DNA from 2 places in the Streptomyces sp. NBC_01003 genome. Region 1 is predicted to be linked to the other one. Evidence: riboswitches for the same ligand, from Rfam matches in the RefSeq annotation. Region 1 holds a riboswitch; the other holds the start of a gene.
The links. A riboswitch is a leader RNA that binds a small molecule or an ion and turns the genes downstream of it on or off. The one in region 1 is predicted to bind thiamine pyrophosphate.

Region 1 (4,951 bases):
CCAGATAGACGTACTGGCCGTCCGCGCCCTGGTCGAAGACCCCGACCACATTCGGGTGGGAGAGCCGGGCGACGGACTTGGCCTCGCGGATGAAGCGCTCGACGAACGAGACGTCGGCGGCGAGGGCCGGGTGCATCACCTTGAGCGCGAGCACGCGGTCGAGGCGGGTGTCCACGGCCCTGTAGACCGTGGCCATCCCGCCGACCGCGATGCGTGCGTCGACGCGGTACCGGCCGTCGAGCACCTGCCCGACGAGAGGGTCCTGAAGGGTCGTGTCCACGCAGGCGAGTGTACGAGCCGCCGCCGACACCCGGCTCCGCAGTCGTCGATGGACGGCCGTACTGCAGCAGAGCTGTAACCGTGCTGTACGGCCCTCAGAACGCGGGCCGCTCAGGGTCGAGCCTGGCCGTCCCGGACACGGGCGAGGAGGCCTCGGCGAAGTGCCTGCGGGGGATCCGGCCCGCCCGGAACGCCAGACGCCCCGCCTCGACCGCGTGCCGCATGCCCTGCGCCATCAGGATCGGCTCCTGCGCGCGGGTCACGGCTGAGGCGAGCATCACACCGGCGCACCCCAGCTCCATCGCGAGCGCCGCGTCGGACGCGGTCCCGGCGCCCGCGTCCAGGATCACCGGCACGCGCGCGTGCTCCGTGATCAGCTGGAAGTTGTGCGGGTTGCGGATGCCGAGCCCGGAGCCGATGGGGGAGCCGAGCGGCATGACAGCGGCGCAGCCCACGTCCTCCAGCTTCCGCGCGAGCACCGGGTCGTCGTTCGTGTACGGCAGCACGGTGAAGCCGTCGTCGACGAGGATCTCGGCCGCGTCCAGGAGCTCGATCGGGTCGGGCAGCAGGGTGCGCTCGTCCGCGATGACCTCCAGCTTGACCAGGTCGGTGCCGAGCGCCTCGCGCGCGAGGCGGGCGGTCAGGACGGCCTCACCGGCGGTGAAACAGCCCGCCGTGTTGGGCAGCACCTGGATCCCCAGCTTCTCCAGGACGGAGAGCACGGAGCCCTGCACGCTCGCGTCCACGCGCCGCATCGCGACGGTCGTCAGCTCCGTGCCGGACGCGACGAGGGAGCGTTCCAGGACGTCGAGGCTGGGCGCCCCGCCCGTGCCCATGATCAGGCGGGACGAGAAGGACGTACCGCCGATGACCAAGGAGTCGTCAGCCATGGGTTCAGCCTCCCTGGACTGCGGTGAGGACCTCGACGCGGTCCCCGTCCGTGAGTGCGGTGACGGCCCACTGTGCGCGCGGGACGACGGTTTCGTTGAGTGCGGCGGCGACCCCGGACGGCGCGGTGGTCAGCGCCGAGACGAGGGCGTCGAGCGTGGTGCCCGGGGCGACCTGGCGGCCCTCGCCGTTCACGGATACGTGGGTGACGGACACGGTCATACGGACTGCTCCACAGAGACGGGTGCGGGGACGGCGCCGAAGCGCCGCGGGGTGAAGGGGCGGGCCACTTCGGGGAGTTCGCCGGTGGCGAGGACGTGGGCCATGGCGTCGCCGGTGACCGGCGTGAGCAGCACGCCGTTGCGGTAGTGGCCGGTGGCGAGCAGCAGGCCCGGCAGGGCGGTCGGGCCGAGGATCGGGGCGTTGTCGGGAGAGCCGGGGCGCAGGCCCGCGCGGGTCTCCGTGAGCGGCAGCTCCGTGATGCCGGGCACCAGCTCGTGGGCGTCGCGCAGCAGCTCGTAGACGCCGCCCGCGGTGACCGTCGTGTCCCAGCCGAGCTCCTCGCTGGTGGCCCCGACGACGAGTTCGCCGTTGACCCGGGGCACCAGATAGAGGTTGCCGCCGCGCACGACGGCGCGCACGGTGCGGCTCAGGAACGGCGCGTACACCTTCGGCACGGTCAGGCGCAGGACCTGCCCCTTCACCGGGCGTACCGGCGGCAGCACGTCGTCCGGGACTCCGGCGAGGCGGCCGCTGAGGCTGCCGCCGGCGAGGACGACCTGGTCCGCGTCGAGCCCGGTGCCGTCGGCGAGGACCACGCCGCGCGCGCCCTCGCGGACGACTGTCAGCCGCTCGGCCCACTGACGGTGGAACCGCACCCCGGCCCGCTCGCAGGCCGCGACAAGGGCCTTCGCGAGGCGCCTCGGGTCGATCTGGTGGTCACCGTCGACGCGCAGGCCGCCCCGCACGGACGGGGCCAGCATCGGTTCGAGGCGCCGGCACTCACGGCCCGTCAGCCACTCCGACTCCAGGCCCGACTTGCGCTGGAGGGCGTGCAGTTCCCGAAGGTGCGCGCGGTCGTCCGCGTCGAGCGCGACGGCGAGGGTGCCGCACGCGCGGTAGCCGAGGTCGAGCCCGGTGGCCTCGGAGAGCTCGGCCGCGAACGCCGGATAGCGGCGCGCGGACTCCACGTTGAGCCCGAGGAGGGTCTGTTCGGCCTCTCCGTAGTGCAGTTCGGTGACGGCGGCGAGCATCCCGGCCGCCACCTGCGCGGCCCCGCCGCCCGGTTCGGGGTCCACGACCGCGGTGCGCAGCCCGCGCTGCGCGGCCCGCCACGCGGTGACGAGACCGATGATTCCCCCGCCCACGACCAGGACGTCGGAGCCTTCTGAAGTACGCGACATGGGCGTCCAGCCCCTCCCTTCGCCGGCATGACCCGGATCAGGTTCGTACGGTCGGAGGCCGTCACAGCCTCCCTCTCAGCCCGGTACGTCCGGGCTCCCGCGAGTGCTTTACGGTGGCCACCCTAACCCCCTGAAACTCTGCCCCGCCCCCCAGTAAGGGAGCCCGCCCGCATGGCCCGCTCGCTCGACGGACTCGTCCTCGCCCCGGTCGCCGACCAGGCCCCCGGCCAGGTGGGCACGCGGACGCGGTTCACCTACCACGAGGAGGACGGCCGGATCTGGGCCGAGTACGCGGGCGGGGACGTCGTGCGCGGCCACCTCGTGGGCATCCGTGAGGGTGACCGGATCGACTTCAGGTACGTACAGCTGAAGACGGACGCGACGACCTCCTCCGGACACTGCGTCTCGCTCGTCGTGGACCTTCCCGACGGGCGGGTGCGGCTGGACGAGACGTGGGAGTGGGAGTCGCAGGCGGGCAGCGGGACGAGCGTCGTCGAAGAGGTCCCGGGCGCCTGACGGCGGGAGCGCGGACGGCCGGAGCGGTCAAACCGGCGGCCGGTGTGGAAGACGTCACGGGACCGGAGTGACGCGGCCCGCTGACTGAGTGAACGTCAGGTGCATATGGTGATCCGGTGAGCGAGCAGACCCAGAACCAGGCCCCGGTGCCCCAGACAGGGCGGCACGTCGTCATCGTCGGCGCCGGGATGGCGGGGGTCCAGACCGCCGTGGCCCTGCGCGAACAGGGCTTCACCGGCGCCGTCACGCTGATCGGCGCGGAACCCCACCAGCCGTACGACCGGCCTCCGCTGTCCAAGGCCGTCCTGCTCGGCAAGGCCGAGGGGTCCGCCTTCGACGTGGACTTCGAAGCCCTCGACATCACGCTCGAACTGGGCCGCGAGGTCACCGGTGTACGCCCCGCCGAGCACACCCTCGACACCGCCACCGGACCCGCCCCCTACGACGTCCTCGTCCTCGCGACCGGCGCCGAGCCCATCCGGCTGCCCGGCACGGAGGACATCCCCGGGGTCCATCTGCTGCGCACGCTCGACGACGCCGAACGCCTGCGCCCCGTCCTCGCCGCGCAGCGCGACATCGTCGTCGTCGGCGCGGGCTGGATCGGCGCCGAGTTCGCCACCGCGGCCCGTGAGGCCGGATGCGCGGTCACCGTCGTCGAGGCGGCCGAGCGGCCGCTCGCCGGAGCGCTGCCCGAGGAGGTCGCCGCCCCCATGGCCGCCTGGTACGCGGACGCCGGGGCGGAACTGCGCACCCACGCGCGCGTGGAGCACGTCGAGCCGGGATCCGTGGTCCTCGACGACGGCACCCGGGTGCCCGCAGGTGCCGTGGTCGTCGGCATCGGGGCCCGCCCCGCCACCGGCTGGCTCACCGGCTCCGGCATCACGCTCGGCGCCCACCGCGAGGTCGTGGCGGACAACCGCCTGCGCACCTCCGAGCCCGATGTGTACGCCGTCGGCGACTGCTCGTCCTTCCCTTCGGGCAGGTACGGCGAGCGCCTGATGGTCCACCACTGGGACAACGCGCTCCAGGGCCCCCGCACGGTCGCCGCCAACATCATCGGCGAGAACCCGGCGACGTACGACCCCGTGCCGTACTTCTGGTCGGAGCAGTTCGGCCGCTTCGTGCAGTACGCCGGACATCACGCGGCCGCCGACACCACCGTGTGGCGCGGCGACCCGCAGGGCGCGTCCTGGAGCGTGTGCTGGCTGCGCGAGAGCCGGCTCGTCGGCGTCCTCGCCGTGGGCCGCCCGCGCGACCTGGCCCAGGGGCGCAAGCTCATCGAGTCGGGCGCCCCCCTGGACCCGCAGGTCATCAGCGACCCGGCCCGCCCGCTGAAGGCCGCTGTCGTCTGACCGCCCCGCCGGGGCGACCGGGCCTTTTGCGCGGCCGCGTTTCCCAGTGTCAGTCCGGGATGGCACGCTTGTCCTGTGACCGAGATTGACGCAAAGATCGATGCTCTCGTCCCCGAGTGGCTCACCCTCCCCGACATCGCCGAGCAGTTCGGCGTGGAGGTGACGCGCGTGCGACAGCTGGTGAAGGAAGGCCAGGTGATCGCCGTACGCCGTGGGGAGAACAGGGCGCTGCACGTGCCCGCCGCCTTCATCGACGGCGACAAGGTCGTCAAGGGCCTCACCGGGACTCTGACCCTGCTCAGGGACGACGGCTACAACGACGAAGAGATGCTCGAGTGGCTCTTCACCCCCGACCCGACCCTGCCGGGCACCCCCGCGCAGGCGCTGAGCGAGAATCGCGGCACGGAGGTGAAGCGCCGCGCCCAGGCGCTCGCCGTCTGACCCGACAACCGTCCGGCGTGCGGGCCGCGCTCACCGCGGCCCGCACGCCACCGACCAGGGGGGACTCACCCA
Region 2 (4,951 bases), 6.2 Mb from region 1:
GACCGGCACTGCGGTTGAGGGAGCTCTCGAACTCGGTGAACTCCTCCTGGGTGATGGTCCCGGCCCGCAGTTCCTCGGTCATGCGCCAGATGTCCGTGCCGGAGCCGACGTTGCGCCCCTGAAATCGCCCGTTGAGCATCGGGCCGCCGGTGAAGACGATCGCGGGGACGCCCGCGCTCGCGGCGCCCATGAGGGCGGCGGGGGTGGTCTTGTCACAGCCGGTGAGCAGGACGACGGCGTCCAGGGGGTTGGCGCGTATCTGTTCCTCGATCTCCATCGCGGCGAGGTTGCGGTAGAGCATCGAGGTGGGGCGCAGGAACGGCTCGCCCAGGGACATGGCGGGGAATTCGAGGGGGAAGCCGCCGGCCTGGAGGACGCCGCGCTTCACCGCGTCGGCGATGAGCTGGAGGTGGCCGTTGCAGGGCGTCAGTTCGGAGAAGGTGTTGCAGATGCCGATGACCGGGCGGCCGTCGAAGTTGTGACCGCCGCGGCCCGTCGCGCGCAGATGGTGGCGGGAGATGAAGCCGTTCTTGCCGCCGTCGCCGAACCAGGCACGGGAGCGCAGCGGCGCCTCGCTGTCGGCGGGCGTGGGTTCGAGCGCGGCCATGAGTGGTCCTTCCGGTGCGGCGGCGGTGGCCGTGACCGCGGCCGTGATCAAGCCGTGTCCGACACACCCCTTCAATGGTGCTATCAAATCACGATACGGTCCCGGCGTGTCCAGAGGATCGACGCGGATCCGGCACGAACGACGTGGGAGAGCCGTGGAATCGACAGTCATGAAGGCGGTGACCTGGCGGCTGATGCCGTTCCTGGTCCTGCTGTATCTGGTGGCGTACATAGACCGGTCCAACGTCGGCTTCGCCAAGCTGACCCTCCAGGATCAACTCGGCCTGTCGAACGCCGCGTTCACCTTCGGCCAGGTCGCGTTCTTCATCGCGTACGCGATCTTCGAAGTGCCCAGCAACGTCTACCTCGACCGCTTCGGCGCGCGCCGCTGGTTCACCCGCATCATGCTCAGCTGGGGCGTGGTGACCGTACTGACGGCGCTGGTCACCGACGACTGGCAGTTCTACGCCGCGCGCTTCCTGCTCGGCGTCGCCGAGGCGGGCTTCTACCCGGGAGTCCTCTACTACCTCACCAAGTGGTACCCGTACCGCTACCGGGCGCGCATGACCGGCTGGTTCATGATGTCCGCGCCGCTCGCCTTCATCATCGGCAACCCCGTGATGGGCGCGCTCGACGACCTCGACGGCACGCTCGGGCTCGAAGGCTGGCAGTGGATCTTCATCGCGACGGGCGTACCGGCGATCGTGCTCGGCTTCGTCACCCTGCGGCTCCTGCCCGACGGTCCCGAAGGCGTGCGCTGGCTGGCCGCCGACGAGCGGGCCTGGATCGCCGGTGAACTCGCCGCCGAGGCCGACGCGTTGGGCGAGCGCGGACACGGCAGTCCGCTGCGTGCGCTGCGCGACCGGCGCGTACTCCTGCTGTCCCTCTTCTACCTGTGCTTCCCCCTGGGCGCCTACGGGCTGAGCTTCTGGCTGCCGACGATCGTCGACGGCTTCGGCGGCCTCACCACGACGGCCACCGGCTTCATCACCGCCATCCCGTACGTCTTCGTGGCCGTCGGCCTGTACGTCGTGCCGAAGCTCGCCGACCGCAGCGGCACCCGCTATCCGTGGATCGCGGGCACCGCCGCCCTCGGCGCCCTCGGTCTCGCGGCCAGCGCCCTGACCGGCAACCATGTACTGCAGATGGCCTTCATCAGCCTTGCGGCGATGTGCATCTTCGCGGGGCAGCCGGTGCTGTGGTCGCTCCCCTCACGCTTCCTGACGGGGATTCAGGCGGCCTCCGGCATCGCAGTGATCAACGCCGTGGGCAATCTGGGCGGCGGCTTCGGGCCGATGGGGATCGGTGTGGTCGTCGACCGAACCGGGTCTGCCATGGGCGGACTGTGGTTCCTGGTCGCCGCCATGGTCATCGCGGCGGTCGCCACGCCCGGGATCCGGCGGCTCGTCGAGGGCGGGCCCGTGGTCACCCACGCGCCCGACACGTCGGCGAAGGCTGAGGGGCGTACGAAGGTCTGAACGCGGTGAGAGCGAGGGGACGCGGTGGGGCGACGGACTGCCCCCACCCCACCGCGACGGCATCACTCGCCGAGGCACTCGCGTACAGCCGCGATCAGGCGGTTGGCGCGGGCGTCGCCGTGGCCGATCATGCGATTGGCCACATAGGCGAAGCCGATCCCGAACTCGTCGTCTCCGAAGGCGAATTGGCCTCCGGCGCCGTCGTTGCCGAAGCTGCGGGCACCGAGCATCGGGCGGAAGGACGGCGAGTCGAGCAGGAAGCCCGATCCCCAGCGCGCGCCCGCGTCGAAGCCGAGCCACCCCTCTCCCGAGGACACCTCACGCACCGCATCGGTCACCGTGTCCGGCGTGAGCAGCCGCTCCCCGCCCTCGACACCGGTCACGGCGGCCGCGTAGAGCCCGGCGAGGCCGCTCGCGGAGGCGACCGCGCCCGCTCCGGGGAGTTCCATGGCGTGCAGCTCCGGGTCGTTCCAGCCGTGCGGCGCGTCGAGGCCGGGAAAGACGAGCGCCCCGTTCATCGTCACGATGCGCGTGAGCAGATGCTCGGGCCCGGGCATCCCGGGGCGTCCCTCGGCCTCGGCGAGCCGGGCCACGCGCTCCGACTCGTCGGCGGGCAGGCCGATCCAGGCCCGCAGCCCGAGCGGGTCACCGACCGCACGGCGGAAGTACGCGCCAGGGGTGAGGCCCGTGATGCGCCGGATCACCTCGCCGACGAGGAAGCCGAGGACATGGCCGTGGTACTCGTACGCGGTGCCGGGTTCCCACAGGGGCTTCTGCTCCTCGATCGCGCGGATCACCGGCGTCCACCCGGCGATCTCCTCGAAGGACAGCACCGCGTCGAGGGCGGGGACTCCCGCCCGGTGCCCGAGCACCATGCGCGTGGTGACGGTCTCCTTGCCGTGCTGTGCGAACTCGGGCCAGTACCGGATGACCGGCGCGTCGAGGTCGAGCCGCCCCTCCTGGGCGAGGAGATGCGCGCTGACGCCCACCAGGCCCTTGGCCACGGAGAAGACGGGGACGGTGGTGTCCTGTTCCCACACACGCCCGGTCCGCTCGTCCGCGACACCGCCCCACAGGTCGACGACCTTGCGTCCGCCGGCGAACACCGTGACGGCGGCGCCGAGTTCGGGGAACTCCGTGAAGTTCCGCGCGAACACATCGGCGACCGCCCCGAAGCGTTCGTCGGCCCAACCGTTGCGCTGCTCCATCGTGTCCCGTCCTCCGCGTGTCCCTGGGTCGCGGAGCCGCCGGTTACGTGAGCCCGTACCGTCCGCGATCTTCGAATCGAACACGGTACGGGGATGCGCCGCACACCTCGAACGAATTACACGCGGCGGGGTGTGCGCCGTCCACGCAGCGGACGCCGCCCCTCCCCCGGGGTTGCCTCCTAGAACAGGGAAGCTACCCTTGCCGACGTACCGGACACGGGGTGCCCCGCACGAGGGCTGAGATCACACCCGTCGAACCTGAACCAGTTAGCACTGGCGGAGGGATGTCAGCCAATGTCGTTGCCCCATGCCCCGAGCAGCACCGGGACCACCGGACCGCGCTCCGTCTTCGACGGGCGGATGCCCGCGGCGCCCGGTGACCTGCGGGTCGAGGCGCGCGGAATCGCGCCGGTCCCCGAGAGCCACCGCTACGGCGGCGCCGGGCGCCTGTTCACCGTGTGGTTCGCCCCGAACCTGACCATGACCGGCGTCTTCACCGGCACCGTCGGCATCGCACTCGGCCTGGACTTCGCCACCGCACTGGCCGCCGTCGTCATCGGCACCCTCGTCGGTGCCGTGCCCACCGCGTACCTCGGTACGTGGGGCAGCGCGACCGGCGCGGGGCAGCTCCCGCTGGCGCGGCTCGCGTTCGGCCGGGCCGTCGCGGTGCCCGGCGTCCTGCAGTGGCTGTCGTCGGTCGCCTGGGACGCCCTGATCGGCCTCTTCGGCGGTGACGCGCTCGCCCGGCTGTGCGGCTGGCCGTTCTGGGTCGGCGTGCTCGTGATGATGCTGGCGCAGGGCGCGCTGGGCGTGCTCGGCTACGAGGCCGTCCACCGGCTCCAGAAGCTGATGACCTTCGTACTGGCCGCCGCCTTCGTGGTCCTCGCCGTCAAGCTTCTCGACGGTGTCCAGCCGGTCACCAACGGGGCCGCGCACGGCGCCGACCAGGCCGGCGCGTTCGTCCTGACCAGCACGATCGCGCTCAGCCTGTCCCTGTCCTGGGCACCCTACGCCAGCGACTTCAGTCGCTACCTTCCGGCGGCCACATCCCGTAAGCGCATGTTCTGGTTCACGCTCCTCGGCGTCACCGTTTCCTTCGTCGCTGTCCAGGCGCTCGGGCTGTGGGGCGCCTCCGTCTTCACCGACCAGACCGCGCGCGGCGTCGACGAGCTGCTCGGCGGCGGCGTTCTCGGCGCCTTCGGGCTGCTCGCCGTGGCGCTGGCGGCCCTGTGCAGCAACGCGATGAACGACTACAGCGGCTCGCTGGCCCTGCAGACCGTCGGCGTCCGGATCCCGAGGCCGCTCGCGGCGGCGTTCGCCGCGGTGCTCGGCTTCCCGCTGGTGCTGTGGATGCACGCCGCCGACACCGCGGCCCGCTTCCAGAACGTGTTGCTGTTCGTCGGCTACTGGATCCCCGGCTTCGTCGCTGTCGTGGCCGTCGACTGGTTCGCGCGCGCCAGGGCCCGGGGCGGCGCGCCGGTCGACCTGGCCGCCGAGTCCGCCCGGCCGCAGCCCTGGTGGCCCGGGCTCCTCGCCTTCGTCGCCGCCTTCGCCGCGGCGGTCCCGTTCATGGACAGCGGCCTGTACGTGGGCCCGGTCGCAAAGGCCCTGCACGGCGCCGACCTCGCGTACTACGTGGCCTTCGTCGCCGCGCTCGTC

Region 2: another riboswitch for thiamine pyrophosphate. It lies ahead of OG698_RS04725 (purine-cytosine permease family protein); the one in region 1 lies ahead of thiO (glycine oxidase ThiO).

What each region holds. Positions count from the first base shown of each region.
Region 1 is NZ_CP108707.1:7,190,276-7,195,226, forward strand. Features, by position in the region: gene pknB (Stk1 family PASTA domain-containing Ser/Thr kinase) at 1-280, opposite strand, end outside; gene OG698_RS32735 (thiazole synthase) at 375-1,169, opposite strand; gene thiS (sulfur carrier protein ThiS) at 1,174-1,389, opposite strand; gene thiO (glycine oxidase ThiO) at 1,386-2,570, opposite strand; TPP riboswitch at 2,568-2,681, opposite strand; gene OG698_RS32750 (hypothetical protein) at 2,742-3,086, shown strand; gene OG698_RS32755 (NAD(P)/FAD-dependent oxidoreductase) at 3,203-4,438, shown strand; gene OG698_RS32760 (Rv2175c family DNA-binding protein) at 4,514-4,879, shown strand.
Region 2 is NZ_CP108707.1:986,476-991,426, forward strand. Features, by position in the region: gene OG698_RS04710 (IlvD/Edd family dehydratase) at 1-607, opposite strand, end outside; gene OG698_RS04715 (MFS transporter) at 762-2,084, shown strand; gene OG698_RS04720 (serine hydrolase domain-containing protein) at 2,147-3,292, opposite strand; TPP riboswitch at 3,500-3,594, shown strand; gene OG698_RS04725 (purine-cytosine permease family protein) at 3,587-4,951, shown strand, end outside.